DNA from 2 places in the Nocardioides massiliensis genome. Region 1 is predicted to be linked to the other one. Evidence: predicted binding sites of a transcription regulator. Region 1 holds the regulator's gene; the other holds the start of a gene.

The links. Region 1 encodes LexA, which represses DNA repair genes until DNA is damaged. Its sites were predicted from a motif close to TCGAACANNTGTTCGA; they were not measured.
Region 2: the regulator LexA is predicted to act here: its motif matches at 10,764-10,779, upstream of J2S59_RS16835 (HNH endonuclease signature motif containing protein).

Annotation. Positions count from the first base shown of each region.
Region 1 covers NZ_JAUSQM010000001.1:2,569,927-2,584,750, forward strand. Annotated here, with positions in the region: gene J2S59_RS12680 (GH1 family beta-glucosidase) at 1-1,216, shown strand, start outside; gene J2S59_RS12685 (LacI family DNA-binding transcriptional regulator) at 1,213-2,274, shown strand; gene lexA (transcriptional repressor LexA) at 2,271-2,999, opposite strand; gene J2S59_RS12695 (LysM peptidoglycan-binding domain-containing protein) at 3,275-3,616, shown strand; gene J2S59_RS12700 (lysoplasmalogenase family protein) at 3,773-4,513, opposite strand; gene J2S59_RS12705 (hypothetical protein) at 4,529-4,825, opposite strand; gene J2S59_RS12710 (trimeric intracellular cation channel family protein) at 4,889-5,521, shown strand; gene J2S59_RS12715 (Crp/Fnr family transcriptional regulator) at 5,587-5,988, shown strand; gene J2S59_RS12720 (D-arabinono-1,4-lactone oxidase) at 6,022-7,341, opposite strand; gene J2S59_RS12725 (MFS transporter) at 7,338-8,564, opposite strand; gene J2S59_RS12730 (ferrochelatase) at 8,651-9,781, shown strand; gene J2S59_RS12735 (inositol monophosphatase family protein) at 9,774-10,616, shown strand; gene J2S59_RS12740 (hypothetical protein) at 10,613-11,128, opposite strand; gene J2S59_RS12745 (ATP-dependent DNA ligase) at 11,158-12,267, opposite strand; gene J2S59_RS12750 (HipA family kinase) at 12,329-13,093, shown strand; gene J2S59_RS12755 (DUF3037 domain-containing protein) at 13,090-13,494, shown strand; gene lpdA (dihydrolipoyl dehydrogenase) at 13,675-14,824, opposite strand, start outside.
Region 2 covers NZ_JAUSQM010000001.1:3,408,360-3,423,183, reverse strand. Annotated here, with positions in the region: gene J2S59_RS16875 (response regulator transcription factor) at 1-613, opposite strand, end outside; gene J2S59_RS16870 (sensor histidine kinase) at 610-2,202, opposite strand; gene J2S59_RS16865 (type II secretion system F family protein) at 2,251-3,189, opposite strand; gene J2S59_RS16860 (type II secretion system F family protein) at 3,191-5,143, opposite strand; gene J2S59_RS16855 (TadA family conjugal transfer-associated ATPase) at 5,140-6,525, opposite strand; gene J2S59_RS16850 (CpaE/TadZ family protein) at 6,531-7,712, opposite strand; gene cpaB (Flp pilus assembly protein CpaB) at 7,734-8,459, opposite strand; gene J2S59_RS16840 (TMEM165/GDT1 family protein) at 8,643-9,224, shown strand; gene J2S59_RS16835 (HNH endonuclease signature motif containing protein) at 9,344-10,591, opposite strand; gene J2S59_RS16830 (hypothetical protein) at 11,186-12,448, opposite strand; gene J2S59_RS16825 (AMP-dependent synthetase/ligase) at 12,641-14,458, opposite strand; gene J2S59_RS16820 (SRPBCC family protein) at 14,570-14,824, shown strand, end outside.

The sequences.
Region 1 (14,824 bases):
CGACTCCTACCACCGCCTCGACGAGGACCTCGCGCTCGTCGCCGACCTCGGTGTCGACCACTACCGGTTCTCGCTGGCCTGGCCCCGGATCCTGCCCGGCGGCACCCGCGCCGCCGGCGTCGAGGAGCGCGGTCTGGACTACTACGACCGCCTGGTCGACGGCCTGCTCGAGCGGGGCGTCGCGCCGATGCCGACGCTCTACCACTGGGACCTGCCGCAGGTCCTCGAGGACGCCGGTGGCTGGCTGGCCCGGGACACAGGTCGCCACCTCGCCGAGCTCGCCGAGGTCGTCCACGCCCGGCTCGGTGACCGGGTCGGCATGTGGGCCACCCTCAACGAGCCCTACTGCTCGGCCTACCTCGGCTACGCCGCTGGGATCCACGCGCCGGGTCGCCGTCTCGGCACCGGCGCGCACGCCGCGGCCCACCACCTGCTGCTCGGGCACGCCTGGGCCGCGCAGGCGCTGCGCGACGCCGGTGCCGACGACGTCGGCATCGTGCTGAACCTCGCCCCCATCTGGTCGGAGCGGCCCGAGGCCGACGCCGTGGCCGACGGGGTCGACGCGATCCGCAACCGGGTGTGGCTGGGCCCGCTCACCGACGGTGCGTACGACGACGGGCTGCTCGCGATCGCTCCCGAGCTCACCGACCCCGCACTCGTGCAGGACGGGGACCTGGCCGCGATCGCCGGCAGCGCGGAGTGGATCGGCATCAACTACTACAACCCCGAGCGTCCCGACCTCGCTCGCGAAGGCGACCCGACCGACGGCGTACCCGTCTATCCCGGCGTCGAGCGGCTCGTCCTGCGTCCGCGGGGGCCGCTGACCGACATCGGCTGGGAGGTCGACGCCCAGGGCATGACCCAGGTGCTCGTCGACACCCACGAGCGCACGGGCCTGCCGGTGCTGGTGTGCGAGAACGGCGCTGCCTACCACGACACGCTCGCCGAGGGTCGCGTCGACGACGCCGCTCGGGTCGACTACCTGCGTGACCACGTGGCCGCGGTGGAGAAAGCGCGCGCTGCCGGTGCCGACGTCCGTGGCTATGTCGCCTGGACCCTGCTCGACAACTTCGAGTGGGCCGAGGGCTACACCCAGACCTTCGGCATCGTGCACGTCGACCGGTCCACGCGTGCCCGCACCCGCAAGGCCTCCTTCCACTGGTACGCCGAGTACCTGCGCCAGCGGCGTGACGCGAGGAGCTCCGAGGAGTCGTGACCGGGATCCGCGACGTCGCGCGCGAGGTCGGCATGTCCACCGCGAGCGTCTCGCGTGCCCTGCGTGGCCTGCCGGGGGTGTCGCCGGCGACCCGGCACCGGGTCCTCGAGGCCGCGCGTCGGCTGGGCTACGTCGCCTCCCCTCAGGCGGCCGGGCTCGCCAGCGGCACGACCCGCACGATCGGCGTCGTGGTGCCGTTCGTGACGCGGTGGTACTTCTCCTGGATCGTCCAGGGCGCCCAGGACCGCCTGCGCGGCGAGGGCTACGACCTGCTGCTCTACAACCTCGGCGGCAAGGAGAGCGCGCGCGAGCGGCTGCTCGCCACGCGCTACCTCGCCAAGCGGGTGGACGCCCTGCTCGTCCTGGCGCTCACCCCGACGCCGGAGGAGCAGGAGAACCTCCGCTCCTGGGACCTGCCCGTCGGACTGGTGGGGGCGGAGGCCCCCGGCTTCTGCTGCGTCGACATCGACGACGTCGGGGTCTCGGCCCAGGCGGTCGACCACCTCGTCGAGCTGGGGCATGAACGCATCGCCTACGTCGGCGGCGGCCTCGAGGACACCCTCGACCACCGCGCTCCGCGGCTGCGGGCCGAGGGCTGGCGAGCAGCGATGGCTCGCCACGGACTGCCGCTGGTGCCGGGCTACGACGAGGTCGGCGACTTCACGATGGCGGGCGGCGAGCGGGCGGGGGAGCGGCTGATGGAGCTCGCCGACCCACCGACGGCGATCTATGCAGCCTCCGACGAGATGGCGATCGGTGTCCTGCGGGCGCTGCGGCGCGCGGGGCGGCGTACGCCCCAGGACGTGTCGGTGATGGGCGTCGACGACCACGAGATGGCGTCGTTCCTCGACCTCACCACGGTCGCGCAACCGGTCTACGAGCAGGGCGAGGCGATCACCGCGATGCTGCTGGCCGCGCTGCGGGGCGAGCTCGCAGCAGAGAGCCCGGCGGGCAGCCCGGCGGGGAGTCCGACGAACCAGGGCAGCGCGACCCGTCGGACGTTCCCCACGACCCTGGTGGTGCGCAGCAGCACCGCACCACCGGGCGGGACCGGCTAGACCCGGCGCAGGACCGCGGTGACCTTGCCGAGGATCGTGGCGTGGGTGCCGTCGATCGGCTCGAAGGCGTCGTTGTGGGGCAGCAACCAGACCTGACCGTCGACGCGGCGGAAGGTCTTCACCGTCGCCTCGCCGTCGATCATCGCCGCCACGATCTCGCCGTTCTCGGCGGTCGGCTGCTGGCGGATGACGACGTAGTCACCGCTGCAGATCGCGGCGTCGATCATCGAGTCGCCGCTGACCTCGAGCAGGAACAGCGTGCCGTCACCGACGAGCGTCTTGGGCAGCGGGAAGACGTCTTCGACGCGCTCCTCGGCGAGGATCGGCCCGCCGGCGGCGATACGTCCCACCACGGGGACGTAGGCGGCGCTGGGGCGGTGGTCCCCGATGCCGGTCTCGTCGACCGATGCCTCGCTCGCCGGCCCGACCGAGCGGCGCCCGGCCATGGCATCGGGTAGCAGCACCTCGAGGGCGCGCGGACGGTTGGGGTCGCGCTTGATGAAGCCCTTCTCCTCCAGCGTGCGCAGCTGGTGGGCCACGGAGGACGAGCTCGCCAGCCCGACGGCCTCGCCGATCTCGCGCATGCTCGGCGGGTAGCCGCGCTGCTCGACCGACTCCACGATGACCGTCAGCACGCGCTGCTGGCGCGGCGTCAGGCCCGTGGCGTCGGGGGGTCCGTCGGGGAGCTCGCTGACGCTGGCGCGGGGACGCTTCGGGGCTGCCATGAGGCGAACCTAGACCTCCGGGCTGGTGCAGATCAAACATCTGTTCGAACGGCGTGTCGTCCCGGTGGCCGCCGAGGCGTTCGAACATTTCTTCGGTTCGGTCCTTGCGTTGTTCGAACAGGTGCTCTAGCGTCGTACGTGTGTTCGAACGAACAGGCTCTCGAATGCAGGCCCACGCCGTCGGTCCGGCTTCTCGCCGGCTCATGACTGTCGGTGCCGACCACTAGACCTCGTTCCGACCGATCCACCACCCGCTCTCTTCCCCGGAGGCATCCATGAGCACCTTGACCCTCAGCCCCAGCTTCACCCCCGTCCGCCGTCCGGCGCCGATCCGCCTGACCCGCCGCGGTCGGCTCGTCGTCCTGGCGGTCTGCCTGTTGGCGGCGCTGACGGTCTCGATCGTGGTCGGGGGCCAGTCGGTCGCCACCCGCGACGCAGGCACCCCGGTGCCCACCCGCACCGTGGTCGTCGGCGCCGGCGACACGCTGTGGGAGATCGCCTCCGACGTCGCCGCCCCCGGCGAGGTCCGCGCGATGGTCCACCGCATCGAGAAGCTCAACGCGCTCGAGGGTGCCGGCCTGCAGGTCGGCCAGGAGCTGGCCATCCCGCTCGGCTGATCGAGCCGCATTGGCGTCCCTCGCGACCACGCGGGGCGCGCACCTGATTTCTCGTCGGGCCTCCCTCGACCCGGGGTCCGACGAGAGGGGAAGACGAGGGGCGGGCCCGGGGTGGGCCCGCCCCTCGTTGCATGTCCTCCCTCTGTGCGACGAGCGTCACCGGGGCAGCGCGCTGATCCCCTCGGCCAGGAGCAGCTGCGCGCTGGTGTAGCTGGCCATGACCGCGCCCTCGAGCACGGCCGGCGCCTCGGGCCAGACGTGCTCGCGCACGGCGAGCACGCTGTCGGAGAACACGAACGACGCAGCCCCCGCCGACACCAGGATCCGCGCCGCGCGCGTGCCGCGGGCGCTGAACGCGCCGAGTGCCATCGCGCTGAGCAGCAGGCCGTACGCCGTCGTGGGCGCCTGTAGCGCCGGGTCGCGGCGGCGTGCGGCGACGCCGGCGACGACGGCGTTGGTGCCGGCCAGGACCCCGAATGCCGCCCGCAGCCGGGGGAGGCCGGGCGTAGCTACGGTGCGGGTGGCGGTGGCCGCGGGTGCCGTGCGCGTCCGTCGGGTCAGCACGAACCGCGTGAGGTAGGACCCCTGCGCGACGGCGAAGGCCGTCATGCCGGCGCGCAGGGCCCCGTCGCCGGAGCGCAGCAGCGCGACGTCGCCGGCGGTCGAGGCGAGCTGGGCGGTCACCAACAGCCGCTGGTCGCCGGCCGGGTTGCCGGCCACCAGCAGCGGCAGGAGCGCCGGCTTGGTGTAGCGGCGCAGCCGGTGGGCGCGGGGGTCCGTCGAGGCGGCCAACGCGGTGTCGGTCGCGGCGAGGGCGACGTACGCCGCCCGCAGGGCGGGTCGGCGCCAGCGGGTGCGTGCAGGGACGGGTGCGGGCGGGACGGCGGGCTCGGGCATGGCGGAAGGCTAGTGTCAGCGCGCCGCGCGCCGACCACCGCGGGCACCGGGCGCGGGGGACAGCACGCCGAGCTCGCGGAGCACCCGGGTCAGCAGGATGAGCGCGATGAGCAGGCACGCGGTGGCGCCGAGGCCCGCCAGCGTGGTGAACAGCCAGGCGATCGAGGTGCCGCTGCGGGCGAGCACGCCGAAGGTGATCGCGGCGCTGATGAGGTAGAGCCAGGCACCGATGGTGGCGACGGTGCCGAGCAGGTAGCCGAGGACGCGTCGCGGTGAGGTGCGCCGGGCGCGCCGTCCGGAGTGTCTGGCCACGGGAGGCATCCTCTCCGACCCGGGCTCCGGTTGGGGGGAGGCTCGGCGCACTACGGTGACCAGGTGCTGCTCATCACGCTGGATCTCCTGGGGATCTTCGCCTTCGCGCTCACCGGCGCGCTGGTGGCGTTGCGCAAGGACCTCGACGTCTTCGGCCTGCTGGTGCTCGCTGGGGCGACCGGACTCGGCGGTGGTTTCGTGCGCGACGTCCTGATCGGGGCGACCCCGCCGGCCGCGCTGGCCGACTGGCGCTACCTGCTGGTGCCGGTCGTGACCGGGCTCGCCGTCGCGCTGTGGCACCCGGTCTTCACCCGCATGGAGCGGGTGATCGGGGTGCTCGACGCCTTCGGGTTGGCGTTGTTCTGCGTGACCGGCACCGTGAAGGCGCTCGCCTATGGGCTGGGTCCCCTGCCGGCCGCGATGCTCGGCATGGTGACCGCGGTCGGTGGCGGCATCGTGCGCGACCTGCTCGCCGGGCGCGTGCCGGTCGTGCTGCAGAAGGACCTGTACGCCATCCCCGCCTTCGTCGGCGCGATGATCGTCGTGGGGGCCTATGAGCTGCGCGACCTGGGCTGGGACCTGCCCAACCCCGCCGTCGCGGGGGTGGCGATGACCGTCTGCCTGGGCTGGCGCCTGCTGGCGATGCGGCGCGGCTGGTCGGCCCCGCGTCCCGGAGGCAGCAGCTCCAGCGTGTGAGGCTTTACACCCGCCGCCCGGACCGCGAGGATCGCGCCCGGGGAGCACGACACGAGGAGTGGTGCATGAGCCAGGACATCGCGCAGCTGAAGGCAGTCTCGATCTTCGAAGGCCTCAGCGACGCCGACGTCAAGAGGATCGCCGCCGGCGGCACGCAGACGACCGTCCCGGCCAACTGGTCGCTGATGTCGGAGAAGACCCCTGCCGACAAGGCCTACATCGTCCTCGAGGGAGAGCTGTCGGTGCGGCGCAACGGCACCGAGATCGCCCGGCTGGGCGCCGGCGACGTGATCGGTGAGATGGGCATCGTCGAGCAGAAGCTGCGCACCGCCTCGGTCGTGTCGACCACGCCGCTGACCGTCATCCACTTCACCCGCGACAACATCGACCGGCTGTGCACCGAGGTGCCGGCGTTCGCCGCTGCCCTCAAGGTCGCCGCCGACGCGCGGCGCGACAGCACCGACTGACTCGGCCGAGCCGGCCGGGTCGACTGGGCGACCTCAGGAGCCCAGCACGCGCCGCAGGTAGGCGTTGGTGAAGACCCGCTGCGGGTCGACCCGGTCGCGCACGGCGGCGAAGTCGTCCCAGCGCGGGTACGCCGGTGCCAGGTCGGCGGCGGTGCGCGCGTGCAGCTTGCCCCAGTGGGGACGACCGTCGTGCGCGCGCAGGACCTCTTCGACGCCGGCGAAGTACGACGTGTGGTCCGCCGCGCGGGGGGTGTGGAAGGCCAGATAGGTGGAGTCGCGTCCGTACGACGCGGACAGCGGCACGTCGTCCGCCGGCGTCATCCGGATCTCGACGGGGAAGCCGATGCGCCAGCCGCGCCGCTCGATCAGCGAGCGCACCTCGCGCAGCACCGTCGTGCCGGCCTCGCGCGGGACGGCGTACTCCATCTCCCGGAACACGACGCGGCGCGGGGCGGTGAAGACGCGGTGCGGGATGTCGGAGTAGGTGCGCGCCGACAGCTGCGAGGCGGCGAACCGGTTCAGCCCCGGCACCAGCGCCGGCACCCGCGCACCGAGGCGGGTGAGCACGCCGAACGCGCCGTTGGCCATCACCTCGTCCTCGACGACGGCGCGCCAGCGGGGGAGCGGCTCGCGCTCCTCGACACCGACCGCGAGCCGGTTGTTGCGCTTGACCTGCACCCGGTCGGTGCCGGGGAACCAGTAGCCGTCGACGTGGTGGTTGTCGTGGGCCAGTGACTCGAGGGACTCGAGCGCGGCGTCCCACCCGATGACCTCCTCGTGCGCCTCGAGCACGAACAGCGGCTCGACGCGAAGGGTGACGGTCGTGAGGATCCCGAGGGCGCCGAGTCCCAGGCGCGCGCAGGCGAGCACGTCGGCGTGCTCCTGGTCGGTGCACCGCCAGACCTCGCCGGTCCCGGTGACGAGCTCGAGGCCGACCACCTGCGCGGACAGCGACGACCACACGCCGCCCGTGCCATGGGTGCCGGTCGAGATCGCACCGGCGATGGTCTGGGCGTCGATGTCGCCCATGTTGTGCAGCGAGAGGCCACGGGCGGCGAGGCCTGCGTTGAGGTCCCGCAGCCGGGTGCCGGCCAGCGCGGTGACTGTCATCGCCTCTCGGTCGACACCCACGATCCCGCTCAACCGTGCGGGGTCCAGCATCACGTCGTCGGCGACGGCGATGTCGGTGAAGCTGTGGCCGGTGCCGACCATCTTGACCCGACGGCCGCTCGCTGCGGCGTCGGCGACGATCTGGGCGACCTCGGTGGCGCTCGTCGGTGAGTGGACCGTGGTGGGGACGACATCGACCAGTCCCGACCAGCTGCGCCAGCGGCGCACGGTGCCGAGCTTCACGCGGAGACCTCCGGTTCACGGACGGGGGCGGGTGAGGGCGGCGGCGCGGCCGGGCCTGCCGGCACCACCCAGGTGAGCAAGGCTCCCACGACGCCGGCGGCGCAGACCACGAGATAGCTTGTTGACGCGCCGTGGTTGTCGATGACCGTGCCGACGAGGGCGGCACCGGGCGCGATCCCGGCCGCCATCCCGGCGTGCACGACGGCCAGGCCTTCGGTCAGGCGCGAGGCGGGCACCTGCTCGGCCACCAGTGCCGTCAGGCTGATCAGCGTCGGCGAGATCGCGAAGCCGGCCAGCAGCAGCACCGGGGCGAGGACGGCCAACGAGCCGATGAACGGGAGCACGAGCAGCGAGAGGGCGAGGGCGGCGGCAGCGACCCGGAAGCGGGTGAGGCTCCCGGAGCGCCAGGTGATCGCGCCGTACGCGATCCCGGCGAGCAAGGAGCCCGCGGCCCACAGGCCCAGGAGGGGGCCAGCCCAGACGGCACGGCCCTGCTCGTCGGCGAAGGCGACGGTGGCGACCTCGGCGCCGCCGAAGACCCCGCCGAGCATGGCCGAGCACCCGACCAGCACCGCGAGCAGCCGCCAGGGCATGGGGGTGCGCGGTCCGCCGGTGCGGTGCGACGCCCGGGTCGGGGGCTCGGTGCGGCGCTGTGCCGCGAGCGCCCAACCGCCGAGCAGGCCGCACGCCGCGGCGGTCGCGATGCCGGCGACCGGGTGCACGCTGGTCGCCAGCACCGTGACGAGGATGGGGCCGGTGATGAAGACGGTCTCGTCCATGACCGCCTCGTAGGAGAAGGCCGTGTGCAGCTTGGGGTCGGAGCCGAGCAGGTGCACCCATCGCGCGCGCACGCACGATCCGATCTGCGGCATCGTCGCGCCCGACAGCGCTGCCAGCAGGTGGGGCACGGGTGCGCCGAGGCCGTCCTGCACGGCCCAGACCGTGCCGCCGAGGCTGAGCGCGGAGATCGTGATCATCACCGGCAGGACCCGACCCTGACCGAAGCGGTCGATGAGGCGCCCGCTGAGGATCGCCAGCGCCGCGTTGCCGAGGACGTACGCCGCCGACACGACACCCGCCGAGCCATAGGAGCCCGTCGCGTCCTCGACGAGGAGCACCAGGCCGAGGCCGATCATCGAGATCGGGAGTCGACCGATCAGACCTGCGAGGGAGAACGGGAGTGCGCCCGGGCGACTCAGCACGGCGCGGTAGGAGGCGAGCATCGCCGCACATCGTACGGCGCGACGGCGCCACCCAGCGCCCTAAGAGCGCCGTCTGAGCGCTGGTCCGGGCTCCCTACGATGGCGCCATGACTGCCACTCCCTGGGCGCCGTACGACGCGCTGCTGCTGGTGTCCTTCGGCGGCCCCGAGAAGCCGGAGGACGTGGTGCCGTTCCTGCAGAACGTCACCGCCGGCAAGAACATCCCGGTGGAGCGCCTCGAGGAGGTCGGCGAGCACTACTACGGCTTCGGTGGCAAGAGCCCCATCAACGACCAGAACCGCGCGCTCATCGCCGCGCTCGAGCAGGACCTCGCCGCCAACGGGGTCGACCTGCCCGTCTACTGGGGCAACCGCAACTGGGACCCCTACCTGACCGACACCCTGCGGCAGATGGCCGCCGACGGCGTCACGCGCGTCGCGTGCTGGGTGACGAGCGCCTACTCGTCGTACTCCGGCTGCCGGCAGTACCGCGAGAACTTCGCCGACGCGGTCGCCGAGCTCGCCGCGGAGGGTGTCCAGGCGCCGCAGCTGGACCGGCTGCGCCACTACTTCAACCATCCCGGCTTCGTCGCCGCCAACCTCGACGCGACCGCCGACGCGCTGCGCACGCTGGAGGACGAGGTCGGAGCCGAGAAGGCATCCGCGGCACGCCTGGTCTTCGTCACCCACTCCATCCCCGACGCCATGGAGGACGCGAGCGGTGCGTCGGCGGCCGAGGGCCTCCCCGGCGGCGCCTACACGCGCCAGCACCGCGACCTGGCCGCGACGATCGTGGCCGGCATCGCCGAGCGCACCGGCACGACCCACGACCACGACCTCGTCTTCTGCTCGCGGTCCGGCCCGCCGCAGGTGCCGTGGCTCGAGCCCGACGTCAACGACCACCTGACCGCGCTGGCCGGTGAGGGCGTGCCCGCGGTCGTGCTGATCCCGATCGGGTTCGTCTCCGACCACATGGAGGTCATCTACGACCTCGACACCGAGGCGGCCGCGACCGCGGAGGGTCTCGGCCTGCCGTTCGTCCGCGCTGCCACCGCCGGCACGCACCCGGCGTTCGTCCAGGTCGCGCGCGAACTGCTGCTGGAGCGGGCCGCGGCCGAGCGCGGGGAGTCGCCGGTCCGGCCCGCGGTCGGCGACCTGCCGCCGTCGTGGGACGTCTGCCCGCCCGGCTGCTGCGCCAACCTGCGCGGTCCACGACCGGCGTTGTGCGGGCGTGACTGAGTCCGGCGCGCCGGACCCCGGCGCGCTGAACGCGGGTGCGCTGAACGCGGGTGCGCTGCGGGACCTCGCGCGCGAGATCGGCCTCGAGGCGGCTGCGCTGGCGGCGCGCATGCGGCGCGACGGCATCGAGGTGGCCGCGACGAAGAGCTCGGCCACCGACGTCGTGACCGAGGCCGACCGGGCCGTCGAGGACCTGATCCGCGAGCGGCTGCGCGCGGCCCGTCCCGACGACGGGTTCCTCGGAGAGGAGAGCGGCGGCCCGGGGGAGCGCGGCTCCGGCGTCACCTGGATCGTCGATCCGATCGACGGCACGGTGAACTTCCTCTACGGCATCCCGGCGTACGCCGTCAGCATCGCCGCCGAGGTCGACGGCCGCGTGCAGGCCGGGGTGGTCGTCGACATCGCCACCGGTGAGGTCTGGTCGGCCGTGCGCGGTCAGGGGTCCTTCCGCGGTGAGCGTCCGTTGCGGATCCGCGACAGCGGTCCGCTCGGCCACTGGCTGGTACGCACCGGGTTCGGGTACGCCGCCGACCTCCGCGCGGTCCAGGCCGTCGCCGTCACCCGGATGCTCCCGCAGGTGCGCGACATCCGGCGCATCGGCTCCTGCGCGCTCGACCTGTGTGCGATCGCCGCGGGCGAGTCCGACGCCTACGTCGAGGAGGGCGTCCACGACTGGGACCACGCCGCGGCCGGGCTCATCGCCGAGGAGGCGGGCGCGGCCTGGGAGGTGCTGCGCGGCGCCTCCGGAGCAGACCTGCTGCTCGTCGCACCCGCCGACCGGTTCGCGGAGTTCCGTGCGCTGGTCCTCGACTGTGGGTTCGCTGCAGCTGGTTAGTCCTGGTCCCTGTGCTCGAGCAGGTGGAGCAGCGGGACGCCGATCTTGCGCTTGGCGCGTGAGGTCCAGTCGAGGTGGAAGAACTCCGCGACCAGGTGCGGGCGCGTGAGCACGATCGCCTCGCGGGCGTCGAGGCGCTGCACGGTCGTGGCCAGCGCGTCGACCGGGTCGACGCTCACCAGCTCACCGTCGACCTCGAAGCTGCCGGTGTGGTCGTCGCCCGCGGTGCGCAGGCGGTCGAGGGTGGTTGCGAGCGAGGCGCGACTCTCGGCGAGCAGCTCGGCCTGCAGGCGCTCGAGGTCGTCGTCGGGCAGCACCAGCCCGGGTACGGTGACGACCTCACCGGCGGCCAGCGAGCCCAGCGACGCCTCGATCCGGGTCGCGGCGTCCTCGACCGGCATGAGCACGTGATAGCGCAACGGCTCGTCGAGCTCGGCGTGCAACGCCCGGACCTGGGCCGCGTCGACGGGGGCCAGCGGCTTCTCGACGAGTAGGACGACGGTGTGGGTCATGGGACACCTCCGAGCCGGGACCCCCGAGGCTACCGCTGAGCGGGGGCGGCGCCCAGCACCTCGGCCAGGTCGTAGTTCACCGGCTCCTCGAGCTGGTCGTAGCCGCAGGACTCGGGGTCGCGGTCGGGGCGCCACCGCTTGAACTGCGCGGTGTGGCGGAAGCGCGTGCCCTCCATGTGGTCGTAGCCCACCTCGAGCACCCGCTCGGGACGCAGCGGCACGAACGACAGGTCCTTGCCGGCGCTCCAGCGCGACTGCGTGCCCGGGATGCGCGAGGGGTTGGCGATCATCTGCCCGGCCCACTCCGCCCACGGGTGGTCGTCCACGTCGGTCTCCAGCTCGCGCAGCTCCTCGAGCAGCTCCTCGCGACGCTTGGCGGTGAACGACGCGGCGACACCGACGTGGTGTAGCCGATCGCCGTCGTACAACCCCAGCAGCAGCGAGCCGAGCAGGGGTTTCTCGGGGGTCGAGGTCTTGTGCAGGCGATAGCCGGCGACGACCACGTCGGCGGTGCGCTCGTGCTTGATCTTCAGCATGGCGCGGGCGTTCGGCTGGTACGCCGCGCTCATCGGCTTGGCGATCACGCCGTCGAGCCCCGCGCCCTCGAACTGGTCGAGCCACTCCTGCGCGAGCGCGGCATCGGTCGTGGTCCGCGTGAGGTACGTCGGTCCGCTGCCGCCGACGAGGTGGCCGAGCGCCGCCTCGAGGCGGGCGCGGCGCTCGGCGAACGGCAAGCGGGTCAGGTCCTCATCACCCAGGGCAAGCAGGTCGAAGGCGACGAAGCCGGCCGGGGTCTCCTCGGCCAGCTTGGTGATCCGGGACGCCGCCGGGTGGATGCGCTCCTGGAGCACCTCGAACTGCAACCGCTCGCCGATCGCCACGAACAGCTCACCGTCGAGCACGCACCGCTCGGGCAGCTGCTCCTTGAAGGCGGCGACCATCTCCGGGAAGTAGCGCGTCAACGGCTTGGTGTTGCGGCTGGCCAGCTCCACCTCGTCACCGTCGCGGAAGACCAAGCAGCGGAAGCCGTCCCACTTCGGCTCGAAGCTCAGCCCGCCGTCGAACTTCGCCGGGTCCGGGATCGACTTCGTCGACTTGGCGAGCATCGGCTGGACCGGGGGCATGACGGGCAGCTGCATGGACCCACTATGACGCGCCCGGCCCGACCGGGTGGGGGAGCACGCCGACTACATTGGCGCCATGCCAGCCCTGCGCGAGGTGGTCGCCACCCGCTACGTCACCCCGTTGCGCGAGGGGGGATCGCTGCCCGGCATCGTCGAGGGCGACGACCTCGGCACCTACGTGTGCAAGTTCCGCGGCGCCGGTCAGGGGCCGCGGGTGCTGGTCGCGGAGATCATCGTCTCCGAGCTCGCCCGCCACCTCGGCATCCCGACGCCGGAGCTGGTGCAGGTCCGCCTCGAGGAGGCGATCGCGCGCTACGAGGCCGACGAGGAGGTCCAGGACCTGCTGCGGGCCAGTGTCGGGATGAACCTCGGCGTCGACTTCCTGCCCGGGTCGTTCGGCTACGACGCGTCGTGCACGCCGGATCCCGAGGTCGCCGCGCGGGTCCTGTGGCTCGACGGGCTGGTCGCCAACGTCGACCGGTCGTGGCGCAACCCCAACCTGCTCGTCTGGCACGGCGACCTGTGGGCGATCGACCACGGAGCGTGCCTCTACTTCCACCACGGCTGGTCCGGTGGTCCGCCGGCCACCGGTGGTGCCGATCGGTTCGCCGCCCAGCCCTACGACGCGAGCGACCACGTCCTGGAGGCGTACGCCGATCGGGTCGCGGGCGTCGACGCCGCGTGCCGCGAGGTGCTGAGCGCCGACGTGCTCGACGAGGTGGTCGCGCACGTGCCCGACGTCTGGTTGGGCGCCGACCCGGAGGCCGAGCGGGCGGCGTACTCCGCCTTCCTGCAGGCCCGCCTCACCACCCACCAGTGGGTGCCGGGGGGTGCCTCGTGACCGGGCTGAGCCGTGACGTCGCGGACGCCCTGCCCTACCAGTACGTCGTCCTGCGCTGCGTGCCGCGCGTCGACCGCGAGGAGTTCCTCAACGTCGGGGTCGCGCTCTACTGCCAGTCCGCCGACTTCCTCGATGCCGCCGCCCATGTGGACCGTGCCCGGCTCGCGGCGTTCGGTCCGGGGATCGACGCCGACCGGCTCGAGCGGTCGCTGGCCGCGGTGCGCGACGTGTGCCGTGGGGTCGCGAGTGCCGGTGACGCGGCTCGCGCGGACCTCGGCACGCGGTTCGGGTTCGTCAAGGCGCCGCGCAGCACCATCGTCCAGCCCGGGCCGGTGCACGGGGGGTTGACCACCGACCCCGGCCGCGAGCTGGAGCACCTGCTCGACCGGCTGGTCAGGTGAGCACGCTCGACGTGATCGCGGACGCGGGCTGAGGTTTCGCAGCGCGGCGTGCTCGACGTGATCGCGGACGCGGCCTGAGGTTTCGAGACGAGTTGCTCAGCTCCTCGCGAAGCTCGGATCTGAGCAACTCTCCTCAACCTGATCGTCGCTTCGCGACCTCGCGAGCTCGGTCGCGGACGATCAAAGGTTGATCATGTGGCCGGCGATGCCCTCGACGGCCTCCTTCACCGACTCCGACAGCGTCGGGTGGGCGAAGATGTTGCGCGCGACCTCGTCGGCGGTGAGGTCCCAGCGCTGGGCGAGGGTGAGCACCGGCAGCAGCTCGGTGACGTCGGGGCCGATCATGTGGGCGCCGATGATCTCGTTGTATTTCGCGTCGGCGACGACCTTGACGAAGCCGGTCTCGTCGCCGAGGCCCTTGGCCTTCCCGTTGGCCATGAAGGGGAACTTCGCGACCTTGACGTCGTACCCCTTTTCCTTCGCCTGCTCCTCGGAGTAGCCGAAGGACGCGATCTGCGGCTGGCAGTACGTCGCCCGCGGGATCATGTCGAAGTCGATCTCCATCGTCTCCGCGCCGGCGATGGTCTCGGCCGCGACGACCGCCATGGCCTCGGCGGTGTGGGCGAGCATCAGCTTGCCGGTGCAGTCGCCGATCGCGTAGACGCCGTCGACGCTGGTGCGGCCGCGCTCGTCGACGGCGATGGCGCCGCGGTCGGTCATCTCGACGCCGAGGTTCTCCAGACCGTAGCCCTCGACGCGCGGGGCGAAGCCGATGGCCTGCAGGACCTTGTCGGTCTCGATGACCTCGGAGTTGCCGTCCTTGGAGACGGTCACCTTGACCTTGTCGCCGGAGTCGTCGATCGACTCGACCTTCGTGGAGAGCCGGACGTCGATGCCGAGCTTCTTGTAGTGCTTGAGCAGCTCCTTGGAGACCTCGGCGTCCTCGGTCGGGACCATCCGGTCGAGGAACTCCACGATCGTCACGTCGACGCCGAAGTTCTTCATGACGTAGGCGAACTCGACGCCGATCGCACCGGAGCCGGCGATCACGATGGAGCCGGGCAGCTCGTCGGTGAGGATTTGCTCCTCGTAGGTCACGACCCGCTCGGAGAGCTCGGTGCCGGGGATCAGCCGGGTGGTGGCGCCGGCGGCGATGATCATCGTGTCGCAGGTGACCGTCGAGGTGCCGCCGTCGGAGTCCTTGACCTCGATCGAGGTGGGGCTGGTGATGGTGCCCCAGCCGTGGACCTCGGTGATCTTGTTCTTCTTCATGAGGAAGTGGACGCCCTTGACGATGGAGTCCGAGACCGTGCGGCTGCGCGCGTGGGTC
Region 2 (14,824 bases), 840 kb from region 1:
TCCCCATGCGCATGGCAGTGACGAGGGCCTGGGCGCGGTTGGCGGCGCCGAGCTTGTCGTAGATCTTCGCGATGTGGGTCTTTGCCGTGGACTCGCTGATGAAGAGCTTGGTGGCGATGGCGGTGGTGTTGAGACCCTCGGCGAGCAGGTCGAGGACCTGGCGCTCGCGGTCCGACAGCTGCGGGGTGGGGGAGTTCATCCGGCGGATCATGGCGTCAGGGAGGCCGGCACAGGTGAACGAGGCGGGCGAGACTGCGGCGTGCCGAGCGGCGGAGACGACGTCGTGGGCGGGGGCGTCCTTGCCGACGAAGGCGGAGGCGCCGGCGTCGAGGGCGGCGAAGATCTGCTCGTCGCCGGAATACATGGTGAGGACGACCAGCCCGAGGTCCTTCCGCTTCCCGCGCAGCTCGCGGACGATGTCGAGGCCGCTTCCGTCGGGCAGGCGCAGGTCGGTGACGACCACGTCTGGCTTCGTGTCCTCGACCGCGCGCAGACCACCCTGCACGGTGCCGGCCTGGGCCACCACGGTGAGCCCGTCCGCCCGCTCGAAGGACCGGGCCAGACCCTGGCGGATCAGTTCGTGGTCATCGATGAGCACAACCTTCGTCGTCAAGAGACCTCCTCGTGCTCGGGGCGGAGAACCGTGACCGATCCGGCCGCTTGCGGCTGACTGTAGGGGTGGTCGTGCGATGCGTCGAGGCGGACACTCAACGTCGTACCCCGCATCTGGCCTCCGTCGCTGAGCTCGAGGTCGGCGCCGATGCGTGCGGCGCGCTCCTGCATGATCCGCAGGCCGTGGGAGTCGGCACGTCCCTCGCCGAGCCCGTGGCCGTCGTCGCGGACGACGATCTCGGCGTACGGCGGGTAGACCGTGCACCGCACCCAGAGGTTGTGACCGCCGGAGTGCTTGCGGGCGTTGTTCATCGCCTCCTGCGCGATGCGCAGCAGCTCCTGCTCCACGTCGGGGCGAAGGCGATGCGGCGCCTCGTCGAGGGTCAGGTGCACGGTGAGGTCCGAGCGCGAGCCGATCTGGCGGGCGAAGGCCGACAGCGCGGAGCCCAACCCCTCGGTCGACTCCACCCGGTTGCGCAGGTCGAAGACCGAGAGCCGCAGCTCTGCCACGACCCGGGTCAGCTCACCGCGCAGCTCGCGGATCCGTTCGATGCGCTCGTCCTCGTCCTCGGCGAAGAGCAGGTCGTCGACCAGGTAGCCGAGCGAGGCGACGTCCTGCGCGATCCCGTCGTGCACCTCGCGCGCGAGCCGCTGACGCTCCTCTGCGGTCGCCTCGCTGCGCACGCTGTCGAAGAGCAGCGCCGTGTCCAGCCGTAGCGCCTCGGGCGCGAGCTCTCGCACCACCGCGGCGACCGCGTGCCCGGCCGGTGGCTCCTCGCAGTCGACGACCAGCACCCCGACCACGCGGTCGTCGGCGCGCAGCGGCAGCGCCTGCCGGCGCCCGCGGTTGACCATGTTGCCGGTCTTGATGCACCGCCGCACGAGCGAGTCGATGTCGGTCAGGGCCTCCGAGGCCTCACGCGAGGAGAACGACAGCGGCAGGGGAGCGGAGTCGGCATCGCCGCGGATGATCACGGCGCAGTGCAACGCGTCGAGCCGGTCGGTCGCCTTGCCCATGATCCGGTCGGTGACCGAGATCGGGTCGAGGCCGTCGGTGAGGCGGGAGGACAGGTCGCGCAGCTGCGCGAGCAGGGCGCGGGCATCGCGGTACGACGCGTCGACCTGGCCGTGGACCTTGGCCTGAGCGCGCAGCTGGGCACCGACCACACCGAGCCCGGCCCCCACGGCGATCCAGGTGATGGCGGAGCGCCAGAACGCCGCCTCACCGACCGTGCCGGCGATCGAGGTCATGAGCAGCAGCGCGGCCGCCTCGCTGACCACGGTTGCGATCGACCAGCGCCAGCCGCCGTGCACGCCGGCGACGAACGCCATGGCCGCCAGGTAGGGCAGCATCGTGTCGGCGTTGACCATGGTCGAGCCCACCAGCAGCGCCGCGCCCGTGCCCTCGCCGAGCGCGACGATCCGCGAGCGCAGCTGCGGTGCGGCCTCGAGCATGAGCCCCGCCGCGGCCAGCGCCGTACCCAGGATCAGGGTCTGGAAGACCCCCGCCCCGGGGGTGAGCAGGGCGAGGCCCAGCATCAGGGCGAGGCCGAAGGCTCGCGCCGCGGCGGTGATGCGCTGCACGTTCATGACGTGCCCATCATCACCCGAACCACGCGCGCGTGGGTCACATCTCGGTCACATGCGTCCCGAGAAGCTGTCCATCACGCTGATCACGGCCGGCCCGAGCACGGCGATGAACAGGCACGGCAGGATGCAGAAGATCAGCGGCACGAGGATCTTCACCGGCACCTTCTGCGCCTGCTCCTCTGCCCACTGGCGTCGCTTCGTGCGGATCTCGGTCGACTGCACGCGCAAGACCTGGCCGATCGGGATGCCGAACGAGTCGGCCTGCACCATCGCCGAGACGAACGAGCGCAGCTCCGGCAGCGTCGTCCGGTCCGCCAGCGAGCGCAGTGCTTCCGTGCGTCCGCGGCCGATCTGCATCTCCTGCAGCACCCGGGCGAACTCCTCGCTCAGCGGACCCTCGGTGTTGCGGGCGACGTACGACAGGGCCGCGTCGAAGCCGAGCCCGGACTCCACCGAGATCGTGAGCAGGTCGATGGAGTCGGCCAGGCCCTTGCGCAGCTCGGCATCGCGGTCGTAGGCGCGCTGGTAGAGATAGAGGTTCGGCGCGTTGAAGCCGGCCAGGGACGCGATGACCACGAACCCGAGCGTCGGACCGAAGCCGAGACCGAGCATCAGTGAGAGCAGCAGGCTGATCACCAGCGCGGCAACGAACCCGATGACCTTCAAGGCCACGACCCGGTCGATCGTCCAGCCACCCGGGTTGCCGGCGCGCTCGAGCTTCTCGCGGAGCTTGATGTTGTAGTCCGCGGGCGTCAGGCGCCGCCCGGCCGTGAGCGCGCGACCAAGCAGGGGGTCGACGACCCGCTGACGGAAGGGCTGGTCGAGCTCCTGCTCGCGCATGGCCTCGGGCGCGGAGGTGAGGGCCTCCATCACGGCGAGCGAGCGGTTGACGCCGGGCGTCTCGCGGGTGAGCGCACCGGCCGCGATCAGGCCGAGCAGCAGGGCAGTGAAGACGCAGGCGACGCCTGCGACGAGCAGCAGTGTCATCTCACACCTCCACCTTGATCACGCGCGACATCCAGAAGGTCCCCACGCCCAGCAGGACGGCGGCGAGCCCGAGCATCACCCAGCCGCGCGGGTCGGTGAAGAGCGGCCTGACGTAGTCACCGCGCACGGCGACGAGGTAGACCAGGAAGCCGGGCGGCAGGCCGCCGAGGATCCATGCCGACAGCCGGCCCTCCGCGGACAGTGCGGAGACGTGGCGGCGCAGGTACTCCCGCTCCCGCAGCGTCGCCGCGACCGTCAGCAGCAGCTCGGCCAGGTTGCCGCCGACCTCGCGCTGGATTCGCACGGCCATGACGACCCACGCGAAGTCCTTGCTCTCCATGCGTACGGCGACCTCGTCGAGCGCGTCCTCGAGGTTCACGCCGAGGCGGTTCTCCACCAGCACCCGCCGGAACTCGCCGGCGATCGGCTCCGCACCTTCCTTGACGATGGTGTCGACCGACTGCGTCAGCGAGAGGCCGGCCTGGAGGCTTCCCGCCATCAGCTGCAGGGTGTCGGCGAGACCCGCCTCGAACGCCTTGCGGCGCCGCGAGCGGCGGATGCCGAGGTAGGTCCAGGGCAGGATCACCCCGAGCACGCCGAAGAGCACGAGCAGCACCGGGCTGCCGGAGCCGAGCAGCAACCCGAGCATCGCCGCCCCCACGGCGATGCCGCCGTGCAGGAGCACCCATTCGGCGGGCTTCAGCCCGATAGCCGCGCCCTCGAGCCGGTCGGCGATCCGCGCCTCGAGGGTGCGGTTGCCGGCCAGTGCCTGGGCCGTGGCGTCCTTGGCATGGGAGAAGACGTTCGCCGGGGCCAGTGACGCTGCGGCGGACCGCGCGGGGGTGCGGTCGGCCCCCGTGGCAGCCGTCCCCTCCGCGCCGTACGCCGCGATCTGGTCGTCGAGGTCCTCGCGCCGCCTGCCCTCCGTGCCCCCGGCGACGGCGGCATAGATGAGGAAGGCGAGCGCGACGCCCACCGCGACGAGCGCACCGAGCATCAGCGGCTGCGGGATCTGCCCACCGCTCGCCGCAGGGGCGGGTGCCGCCGGGGCAGGTGCCGGAGCGGCCTCGGCTTCCGCGGTCTCGGTACGCACCTGGGCGAACGCACGCGCGCTCAGCTCGCCGTCCGGACCGTCGAGGGTGACGCTGAGGTCGCCCTCGCGGCTGGCGTCCGCGGGCAGGGTCGCGCGCACCTCGACCTGGCGGGCCAGGTCGCGCGAGGCCGCGGCGAAGAACGTGGTCAGGCTGGCCGGCGTCGGTGCCTCCAGCACCTCGCCGTTGCCGGCCTCCGCCAACGAGCGCAGGACGGCGACGGCTCCGGGGCGTTGCTGCAGCGCGATCACGTCGACCGTGGCGTCCGTGGCGCCGATGCTCGCCACGGCGTCCTCGACCGTGGTCGCGGAGGTGTCGCGGCCGTCGGAAAGGACGAGCACAGTGCGCTGTCCCTCCGTGCCAGCGGCCTCGAGCGCTGCGGTGATGCCGTCGTAGAGCAACGTGCCCTGGCTCAGCGTCAGGCCGTCCAGCACCGCCTGTGTAGCGTCCCGGTCGAGCGTGGGCTCCTGCGCGACGACGACCTCGCCGGCGTACGACACAACCCCGACGCGCACGTCGTCGGGCACGGTCGACAGGAACGCGGACGCGGCCTGCTTGGCGGCGGCGAAGCGTGCGCCGCGCATGCTGTTGCTGGTGTCGATGGCCAGCACCGTGGTGCGCTCGACGCTGACGCCGGTGTCGGTCTGCTCCGCGGTGGCGGCGAGCTCCTGGCCGTCGAGGCTGACCGTCACCGTCGCGGGGTCGACCTCGACCCCAGCAGGCACGGACACGAGCACGCGCACGGTGTCGTCGCCGGGCTCGACGTGGTCGATCGCCAGCCCCGGTGTGGGTACGGCGTACGCCGCTCCCGCGCCGAGCAGGGCGAGGAGCAGGAGGAGGGAGGCGAGGTGGCGCAGCATCATCGTGGGTCCGTCGCGAAGATCATCGGGTCGACGGTGACGTTGTATTGCGCCAGCTTGTCGAGGAACTTCGGCCGCAGGCCGGTGCCGCGCAGACGGCCGAGGGAGCGTCCCTCGGCGTCGAAGCCCGCGCCGTGGTCATAGACGAAGACGTCCTGCAGCGTGATGATGTCGCCCTCCATCCGCTCCACCTCGGTGATGTGGGTGATGTGGCGGCTGCCGTCGCGGAAGCGGGTCTGGTGGACGATTAGGTCCACGGCCGAGGCGACCTGCTCGCGGATCGCGCGGATGGGCAGGTCCATGCCGGCCATCAGCACCATCGTCTCCAGCCGCGACAGGGTGTCGCGCGGACCGTTGGAGTGCAGCGTCGCGAGCGACCCGTCGTGACCGGTGTTCATGGCCTGCAGCAGGTCGAGCGCGGAAGCGTCGCGGACCTCACCGATGACGATGCGGTCGGGCCGCATGCGCAGTGAGTTGCGGACCAGGTCGCGGATGGTGACCGCGCCCTTGCCCTCGATGTTGGCCGGGCGCGACTCCAGGCGCACCACGTGCTCCTGGTGCAACTGCAGCTCGGCGGCGTCCTCGATCGTCACGATGCGCTCGTCGTGGGGAATGAACGACGACAAGACGTTGAGCGTCGTCGTCTTTCCGGCACCGGTGCTGCCGGAGACGATGACGTTGAGCCGTCCCCGCACGCAGGCCTCCAGGAAGTCGGCCGTGCGCTGCGAGAGCGACCCGAAGGAGATCAGGTCGTCCGCGGTCAGCGGGTCGGCGGAGAACTTCCGGATCGTCAGCGCCGAGCCGTCGATGGCCAGCGGCGGCACGACCGCGTTGACGCGGCTGCCGTCGGGCAGACGTGCGTCAACCATGGGGCTCGACTCGTCGACGCGGCGTCCGATGCGGGAGACGATCTTGTCGATCGTGCGGCGCAGGTGTGCCTCGTCGTTGAAGCGCGCATCGACCCGCTCCAGCCGGCCAGCGCGCTCGATCCAGATGTCGGCGTGGCCGTTGACCATGACCTCGGTGAGGTCCGGGTCGCGCAGGAAGGGCTCGATCGGGCCGTAGCCCAGGATGTCGTCGATGATCTCCTGGGTGATGCGCCCACGGTCGGCGGCGGTCAGCGGCTGGTTGGACCGGCCCATCACGTCGCTGAGCGCGTTGCGCACCCGGTCGTCGAGCTCCGACTGCGGCATGTCGGCGTCGTACAGCTGCGGTCCGAGCTGCTGGAGCAGCTCCTTGTGTACGCCGCTCTTGAGCTCCTCGAACCGGTCGCTGTCCGGGGGCACGGGCGCGCGGCGCTTGCCGGCTGTGGTGGAGAGCGCGGGCTCGGGGTCCGGGGCTTGGGGGCGCTGCGCGGCCGCGAGGCGCTCGCTGAGGGTGCTCACGGTGACTACCTCCGGGAACGGGCGAATCGACGGGGCTTGGTGTCGGCAGCCGCTGCAGGCGCGTCAGCGTCGACGGTGGGCGCGCCGACGAGGCGGTCGGCGAACGTCTTCAGCTCCTTGCTCACCGGGTGGCCGGGGTGGGAGAGCAGGATCGGTCGCCCGGAGTTGGTGGCGCTGGCGACCTCCACCGCGGTCGGCAGGCTGACCGTGACTGGCAGGCCGAGGATGGACTCGACCTTGTCGACGCTCAGGCCCACCTCGGCATCGGCCCGGTTGAGCACGAGCCAGCGATGACCCGGCGCAACCTGCAGCAGGTCGAGGGTCTCCATCGCGATCTTGACGTTCTTCAGCGTCGGAACATCGAGCGTGGCGACCAGGACGCACTCGTCGGTCTCGTCGAAGGCCTGCAGCACGTGCTCCTCGAAGCTCGGCGCGGTATCGACGACGACGTAGTCGAAGTTGTCCTTCAGCGTCCGCAGCACCCGGCCCACGAGGCTCGCGCGGATCCGGTCCTTGGCGTCGGGCTGGGTCGGCGCCGCCAACACCATGAGGGAGTCCTCGTGGCGGGTCAGCAGGTTCTCCAGCATCTCGAAGTCGAGGTGGTCCTCGACCGGGACCGCCTCGTAGATCGTGTGGTGGGGGAACAGCTGCAGGGTGATGGCGACGTCGCCGAAGGCGAGGTCGAGGTCGACCAGGCAGACGCGGCGACGGCCGCCGTCGGACAGCGCGAGCGCCAGGTTGACCGCGGTCGTGGTCTTGCCGACGCCGCCTTTGGGGGAGAAGACCGTGACCTGCTGACCGCGCTGCGGGGAGGTCGACGCCTCCACGCCGTGGATCGCGGACCAGACCTGCTGGGCGCGGTCGACGGCCGCGGCGAGCCGTTCGGGCTTCGCGGTGTCCACCACGTCGCGTACGCCGGCGTCCATGCACGCACTCAGCACGTCGGGGTCGACGCCCTCGCGCACGACGATCACGGAGATATCGGGTCGGCGGATCCGGATGCTGTCGGCGAAGTCGGTCGCCTCGTCGAGGGGTACGGCGGGCCCGAACACCACGGCGTGCACGTTGCTGTGGGTGTCCATGTGGGCGGACAGCTCCGCGGCGGTGGCGAGGGTGGGGGTGCGCGGGGGGAGGGCCGCGGCCACCCCCGGCGGCAGCGGGGTGTCGGCGTTGACGACGACAGGCATCAGATCACGTCCTCGGGAGGGTCAGAAGAGGTTGCGCACGTCGACGCCCGGGCCGGGGGTGACCTCGGAGTCCTCGGTCAGCAGACCGAAGGCGAGCTCGCCGGATGTGGAGCCGAAGAGCACCTTCTCGGCCTGCTTCTGCGTCAGCGCGAGGGTCAGCAGGGTGCGGGGGAGCTGCTCGGTGGTCTGGCCGCCGGACCCATCGGTGGTCGTAGTCGGGACGACCGAGGTGGTGCCGACACCGATGACGGTGACCCGCGGCAGGAGCATCCGCGTGTAGGCGCCCTGGGGTCCGTTCTGCGCGGTGAGGAAGATCGAGACCTCCGCGCCAGGGTTGACGAAGCCGGCGACGCGGGCGGGGTCGGACAGGTTGACCGAGATCGCCATCATCCCCTCGGGGATGGTGAGGACCTCGGTGGCGGCGGCGGTGCCGAACCGGCTGTCGAGGATCTGCTCGCCCGGGTAGATCGTGGTGAGCGCCACCGAGCCGGTCATCCCGTCGGTGTTGGTCCGGGCACCGTCGAGGACCGCGTTGCGGCTCACGGTCCCCATCTCGAGCTTGCCGGCCGCTTGCGCCGCTTCGATCGACTCGCCGGCGGCGATCACGTCCACGGCCCGCAGGACCGAGACGGCGTCGAACTGCTCGTTGGCGCGTTCGTCGACGCTGCGGACGTAGAGGAACACCAGCAGGGTCCCGACCGCGGCGATGGCTGCGGCGACGATGAGGAGGACTCGTCGACGATCCATGGAGAGAACTTCCCTTGCGTCCAGCGGCGTGCGCGCACAGACCAGTCGGGTTCATCTCCCGAGAGGACCGGTGAGCACAGACCGGATCTCGTGTGACAGCACCCCCATCGGCGGGGCTACCACGGATCCGAGGAATTCGCCCGCCTCGTCTCGGCGCCGGCGCCCGGCGTAGAGTCGCGGCTCGTGCTCTCAGCTCTTCTGCTCAGCACCGTGGTGATCTTCATCGCGGAGCTCGGCGACAAGTCCCAGCTGATGGCGATGACCTTCGCCACCCGCTACCGGACCCGCGACGTACTCATCGGCATCACCGCCGCGACGGCGGTGGTCCACCTCGCCTCGGTCGGCATCGGCTTCTGGATCGGCGAGGCGTTCTCCGACTACCAGGGCTGGATCTCGATCGGCGCCGGCATCGCGTTCATCGGCTTCGCCCTGTGGACGCTGCGCGGCGACGAGCTCACCGAGGACGAGGCCGAGAAGGCCAAGCGCAGCACCGGCAAGGCGCTCCTCGCCGTGGGCGTGGCGTTCTTCCTCGCCGAGCTCGGCGACAAGACCATGCTCGCGACGATCACCTTGGCCACCACCGAGAACTGGTTCGGCGTCTGGATCGGCAGCACCGTCGGCATGGTCGCCGCCGATGCCCTGGCGATCGTGGCCGGCGCCGTGCTGGGCAAGCGGCTGCCTGAGAACGTCATCAAGTACGGCGCCGCGGCGGCCTTCGCCGTCTTCGCCGTGCTGCTGATCGTCGAGGGTGCCGGGCAGGTCTGATCCCTGCCGCCCCCGCCGATGTGAATGTTCGAGCACGCGCTCGTTGGTCGAGCTCTGCCCGTAGGTCGAGCTCCTGCTCGTAGGTCGAGCTCCTGCTCGTTGGTCGAGCTTGTCGAGACCTATCTGCGTCGATAGAACCTGAAGCTGCCGTCGGGATGTCGCTCGTGGTCGAACGCGGGGTCGTGAACGATGTGGTGGTGGTGGCTGCAGAGCGCGACGCCGTCCTTGACCGACGTCTTGCCGCCCTCGCTCCACGGGATGAGGTGGTGGATTTCGCACCAGGTGGCGGGGATGTCGCAGCCGTCGGCGCGGCAGGTTTTGTCGCGGAGCCGGATGGCTTTGCGCATTGCGGGGGTGTGGAGGCGGCTGGCGCGGCCGAGGTCGAGGATCTCGCCGGCTTCGCCGAGGACCGCGGGGATGATCTGTGCCTGGCAGGCCAGGCGGCGGGCGTGCTCGGGGGTGATGTGGGTGTCGTCGCCGTCGGGGTCGAACCCGAGCCCGGCTTTGCCGAGTCCTTCACGCAGCTCGTGGAGGGTGATGGTGACGATGACGGTGGTGGCGTCTCCGCCGTGGTCGGGGATGCGGGTGGGGTCGAGGCGTTCGAGGAGGTCGCGGAACGCGAGTGCCATGAGCCGGGGGCGGGGGATCAGCTTGCCGTCGGCGGCGGCTGCTTGTTTGCGGGGTTGGGCGAAGGCGTTGAGGATGGTTTCGAGGCGGTGGGCGACGTCGTCACCGATCACCCCGGTGAGGCGGGTGGTGCCGTCACCGAGCGATCGCCAGGACAGGCGTTGGGTCTTGTTGGCGTGCGCTTCGGCGTCGCGTAGGCGGCGTTCGTCGCGGGCCTGGGTGCCATGGGGGTCGAGGTGTTCGAGGATCCGGCGCCCGAGGATGCGCAGCTCGTACGGTCCGAACTTCGCCGCATGGTCGACCAGGGTGCGTTCGGCGCGCTGCACCAGTTCGGGGTCGAGGTCGTCGTCGCCCTCGACGAGCTCGTCGAGTGCGCGGGCGATGACCCGGACCTGGTCGAGATTCACGACGCCGGCGGTAAAGGCGTCGGTGAGGTGGTGCCAGCGGGTGTCGAGGGCGCTGGCGAGTTTGTCGTCGAGGCGGGCGTTGCGGCGTTCGAGGCGTTGGTCGCGGGCCAGCCAGGATCCGGCGTCCTTGTCGCCGGATTCCTCGGCCAGGTCGGCGGAGAGGGCGAGGACCTGCAGCTTCATCGCGGTCACGCGGGCTTCGGCGCGGGCGAGGTCGCGCAGGACCTGCTTCTTGGCCTCGGGCGGTAGTGCCCAGGCTTGGGCGACCCCGACCTGGTCGAGTGCGGCGTGCAGCACGGCGAGGCTGTCGGTGATGGGGTGTTGACTGTTCATCACGGGGGCCTCCCTTCGCGCAGCGTGATGATCGATGAACTGATCTACGCGGCGACGCCGGGGGCCCATCCACGCTCTCGGGTGGGGCAATTACTAACCGTGGTGCGTCTGTCCGTCCGGTTTCGACCAGCGCTGGATGCGAGGCCTCGTCGCCGGTACGGCGTACCACTAACCGTACACCAGTTCGATCCGGTTGGCAACACGGCGAGATGGGTGTTCGGCCCTCCGGTTTCAGTCCGGCCTCCGCGCACGCGCCGCGGCGCGTTGTCAGCGGGCCGGCCCTTCCGGGGGAGGTCACGTTCTTCGCAGGCGTCGCCCCATTCGTCGCTGTTGGTCATCGAGCGTCGTTCCGCTGTCCCGCCAGGGGCCGGCGGCGTCTAGCGGTCTGCCGGCCACTTCGCGGAGCTTCGCGAGACCATCGCGGTCCGGAAGTCGGCATGCGAATCTTGTGCGTGCGAATGCTGGTCGTGGGGTCTATGTATGCAGCGACAGTCGGAGCCTCGTCTAGACCAGCGATCGTGAACCTCCAGCATCCTCCAGTGGGCTGTAGGCACTCCCGGCATCGGTACGTCCGGCGCCGCCGATTGAGGCGGGTTACGCTGCCCCGCCACCGTCCTGGTCAGAGCCACCCCGACGTCGCGCTCGTTCGACGAACCTGCTGGCAACCTTCTCTGTTGCCGAGGTGGCGCGCTGGCGAGTTTCGGTGCTGAGACGCTTGCCAGCGCCCAACGCGCTCGCTCCCCTTGTGCGTGCGGAGTCGCGTACCTCGGCCGCGGCAGCGGCCCAACGTCGCGTCTCGAGGTCGTATCGGGAAGCCCCCACCCCGAGTCGCTCGTGGAATTCAACGATGGACATGGTGACGTTCGTGCTCGCCTGAACGACGGCGGGCGATTGGATCGGATTGAACAGGACCCGCGAGTTGGCCGTCGCCGCGGCCGACTCCATCCGCGCGACCAGCCGCTCGGTGCTTTGGGAGACAGCATTGAGCCGCTCCTGACGAGCAGCCTTTAGTCCCAGGCGATGGCCGTCCAAGTCATCCGGCGCAGTCTCGAGAACCCGGTCGAGCTCAAGGATGGCGATGCCTTCTTGGAGCTGGAAGCAACGAGCGAGCACCGCGAGCCAATCTCGGACTCTTGCTTCCGTGTCCTTGGCCGTCTTCATCAGGTCCGCAATCGTCGACTTCCGCTCGAGCTTCTCCGCGAGCGCGTCCAGCTGGAGCAATGCGTACGCCTGAGTGTCGGCAATCGTGCCTGCAGCGTCTTGGATCTTGGACCAAGTAACCTCGTTGACGCGGCCGACGTGCTCGCGGATCGTCATAGCCTCCTCGATTTGGAGCCCCACTCCGATCATCCGCGCGAGGACAGAGTCCTTCTGAGCGCGAAGCACCTCGTCGAGCTTTGCGTCGATGGCGGCCAGATAATCAGTGATCTCGTCCATCGCCTGCTGCATGGCGAGTTGAGCCATAAGCGCGGGTGCCCCTGCGAACAACCGCGGGTTGGTCGGCAGTTGGCCGGGACCCCTGTCCAGCTGAATCCAGGACTTGATGTCGCCGGGCGTACCGATCATCGCGTGGCTGACGCCGGACGTCTTGGTGGGTGTCAGCCCCAACTGATTGACCTTGCGCGCGGAATCCTCGGTCAATCGCACCCAGCGCGCAGAGTCAACCACTTGCGAGGCTGCGTGGGCCGAAGCTGCATGTGAGCCAACCGCTCCAAGGTTCAGGACCTTGCTGAGGCGCGCTAACCCGAGATCTTTCGATGGCAAGCCCAAGGTGTCGAGGAACCGTTCGACGGCTGACGCCTCACCGATGACGGCGAGGCCGTCGCCGTCACTCATCAACTCGATTTCGTTCTCCACGCGAACTCCTTGCTACATGCCGGTTGGCACGCGCTCCGGACAGTCGGTCGATCCGTGTGCCTCAGAACCGTGACTTTACGCGCGAGGTGCGATGAATCGAACAGAACGTTCAACGCACGGGGGAATCAGCGACGAGGTGGCATGATCCATATCAGCCCCTGCGATCGATCTGTGGCGACCCCGAGGCATCGGTCAGTTGTAGAGCGCCTCGACCTCATCGGTGAAGTCGCGCATGACCGCGGTCCGCTTGAGCTTCAGGCTCGGGGTGACGTAGCCGGCCTCCTCCGTCCAGTCGGCCTCGAGGATGCGGTGCTTGCGGATCGACTCCGCCTTGGAGACGGCCTTGTTGGCCTCGGCGACCGCGGCGTCGATCTCGGTGCGCAGGTCGGGGTCGTTGGCAAGTGCCCCCACGTCACCCTTGCGTCCGTGCTGCTCCGCCCAGGCGGTCACGCCCTCCTCGTCGAGGGTGATCAGGGCGCCGATGAACGGGCGGCCGTCGCCGACGACCAGACACTGACTGACGAGCGGGTGGGCGCGCACGCGGTCCTCGAGCACGGCCGGGGCGACGTTCTTGCCGCCGGCGGTCACGATGATCTCCTTCTTGCGCCCGGTAATCCGGACGAAGCCGTCGGAGTCGACCTCGCCGACGTCGCCGGTGCGGAACCAGCCGTCGGAGTCGAGGGCCTCGCGGGTCGCGGCCTCGTTGTTCCAGTAGCCGGAGAACACCTGGCCACCGCGGAAGAGCAGCTCCCCGTCCTCGGCCACACGTACGGCGGTGCCGGGCAGCGGCCGGCCGACGGACCCGATCTTCAGCGCCCCGGGCAGGTTGACCGTCAGCGCCGCGGTGGTCTCGCTGAGGCCGTAGCCCTCGAGGACAGTGAGCCCGATGCCGCGGAAGAAGTGGCCCAGGCGCTCACCGAGCGGCGCGCCACCGGAGATGGCGTAGTCGCAGCGACCGCCCAGCGCCTGGCGCAGCTTGCCGTAGACGAGCTTGTCGAAGAGCGCGTGCTTGGCGCGCAGCCGCAGCCCGACCTTGCCGGCCTCGTCGGCGCGCGACCAGGCGATGGCGGTCTCGGCGGCCCGGTCGAAGATCGCCCCGCGACCGTCGGCGGTCGCGCGCTGCGAGGCGCCGTTGAAGACCTTCTCGAACACCCGCGGCACCGCCAGCAGGAACGACGGGCGGAAGCTCGCCAGCGCAGGCAGCAGCTGGCTCACGTCGGCCGAGTGGCCCATCCGCACGCGCGCCTTCATGCAGCCGATCTGGATGATCCGAGCGAAGACGTGAGCCAGCGGCAGAAAGAGCAACGTCGACTGCTGCTCACCGTCGGGCGCATCGCCGTTGCCGAACAGCTCCTGCAGCTCGTGGACCGCCACCCCGAGCTCGAAGGCGAAGTTGCCGTGCGTGAGCATGCAGCCCTTGGGGTCGCCGGTCGTGCCGGAGGTGTAGATCAGCGTCGCGACCGACAGCGGCGTCACAGCGGCGCGGCGTGCGTCGAGGACGTCGTCGTCGACGTCGGTCCCGAGCGCGGTCAGCACCTCCACGGCCCGGTCGTCGATCGTCCAGACGTGCGAGAGGTCCTCGAGGTCGGCGCGCACCTCGCCGACCCGGCCGCGGTGGTCGGCGTTCTCCGTGATCACCGCGACCGCACCGGAGTCCGACAGGATCCACCGGATCTGGTGCGCCGAAGAGGTCTCGTAGATCGGCACGGTCACCGCGCCGGCGTACCAGATCGCGTAGTCGAGCAGGGTCCACTCGTAGCGGGTCTTGGAGATCAACCCGACCCGGTCGCCCTCCTCGACACCCGCCGCGAGGAGGCCCTTCGCGACCGCCCGCACCTGCTCGTGGAACTCGGCCGCGGTGACGTCGCTCCACCCGTCCGCGGCGGGCCGGGCATAGAGCACGGCGTCCGGATGCTGCTGCGCGTTGGTCACCAGGTCGTCGGTGAGGCTCCCGGTCGACGGGATCGCCGCCGTGTGGACGGGGGACAGGGGGGTGGCGTACTCGCGCACTGTTTGCGTTCTCCTGAAGGGGGTGGACCGACACGAGCACGTTACTCCTGGGTCGGATAGTGTCGCCGATGCCCGTCCCGCGCGTGTGCGCCCGGCAGCGAAGGACTCCTCGTGCCCGACCAGACCTCCTCGAGCATCGTCGTCGCCGCCAGCCCCGCGGCCGTGATGGCCGTGATCGCCGACTTCGACGCCTACCCCGACTGGGCCCAGGGGGTGAAGACCGCCGACGTCGTGGCCGAGGGCACCGGTGGCCGCGCCGAGAAGGTCTACTTCGAGCTCGACGCCGCCCCCATCAAGGACTCCTACACGCTGGCCTACGTCTGGGACGGCGACCGTTCCGTCACCTGGACCCTCGCCGAGGGCAAG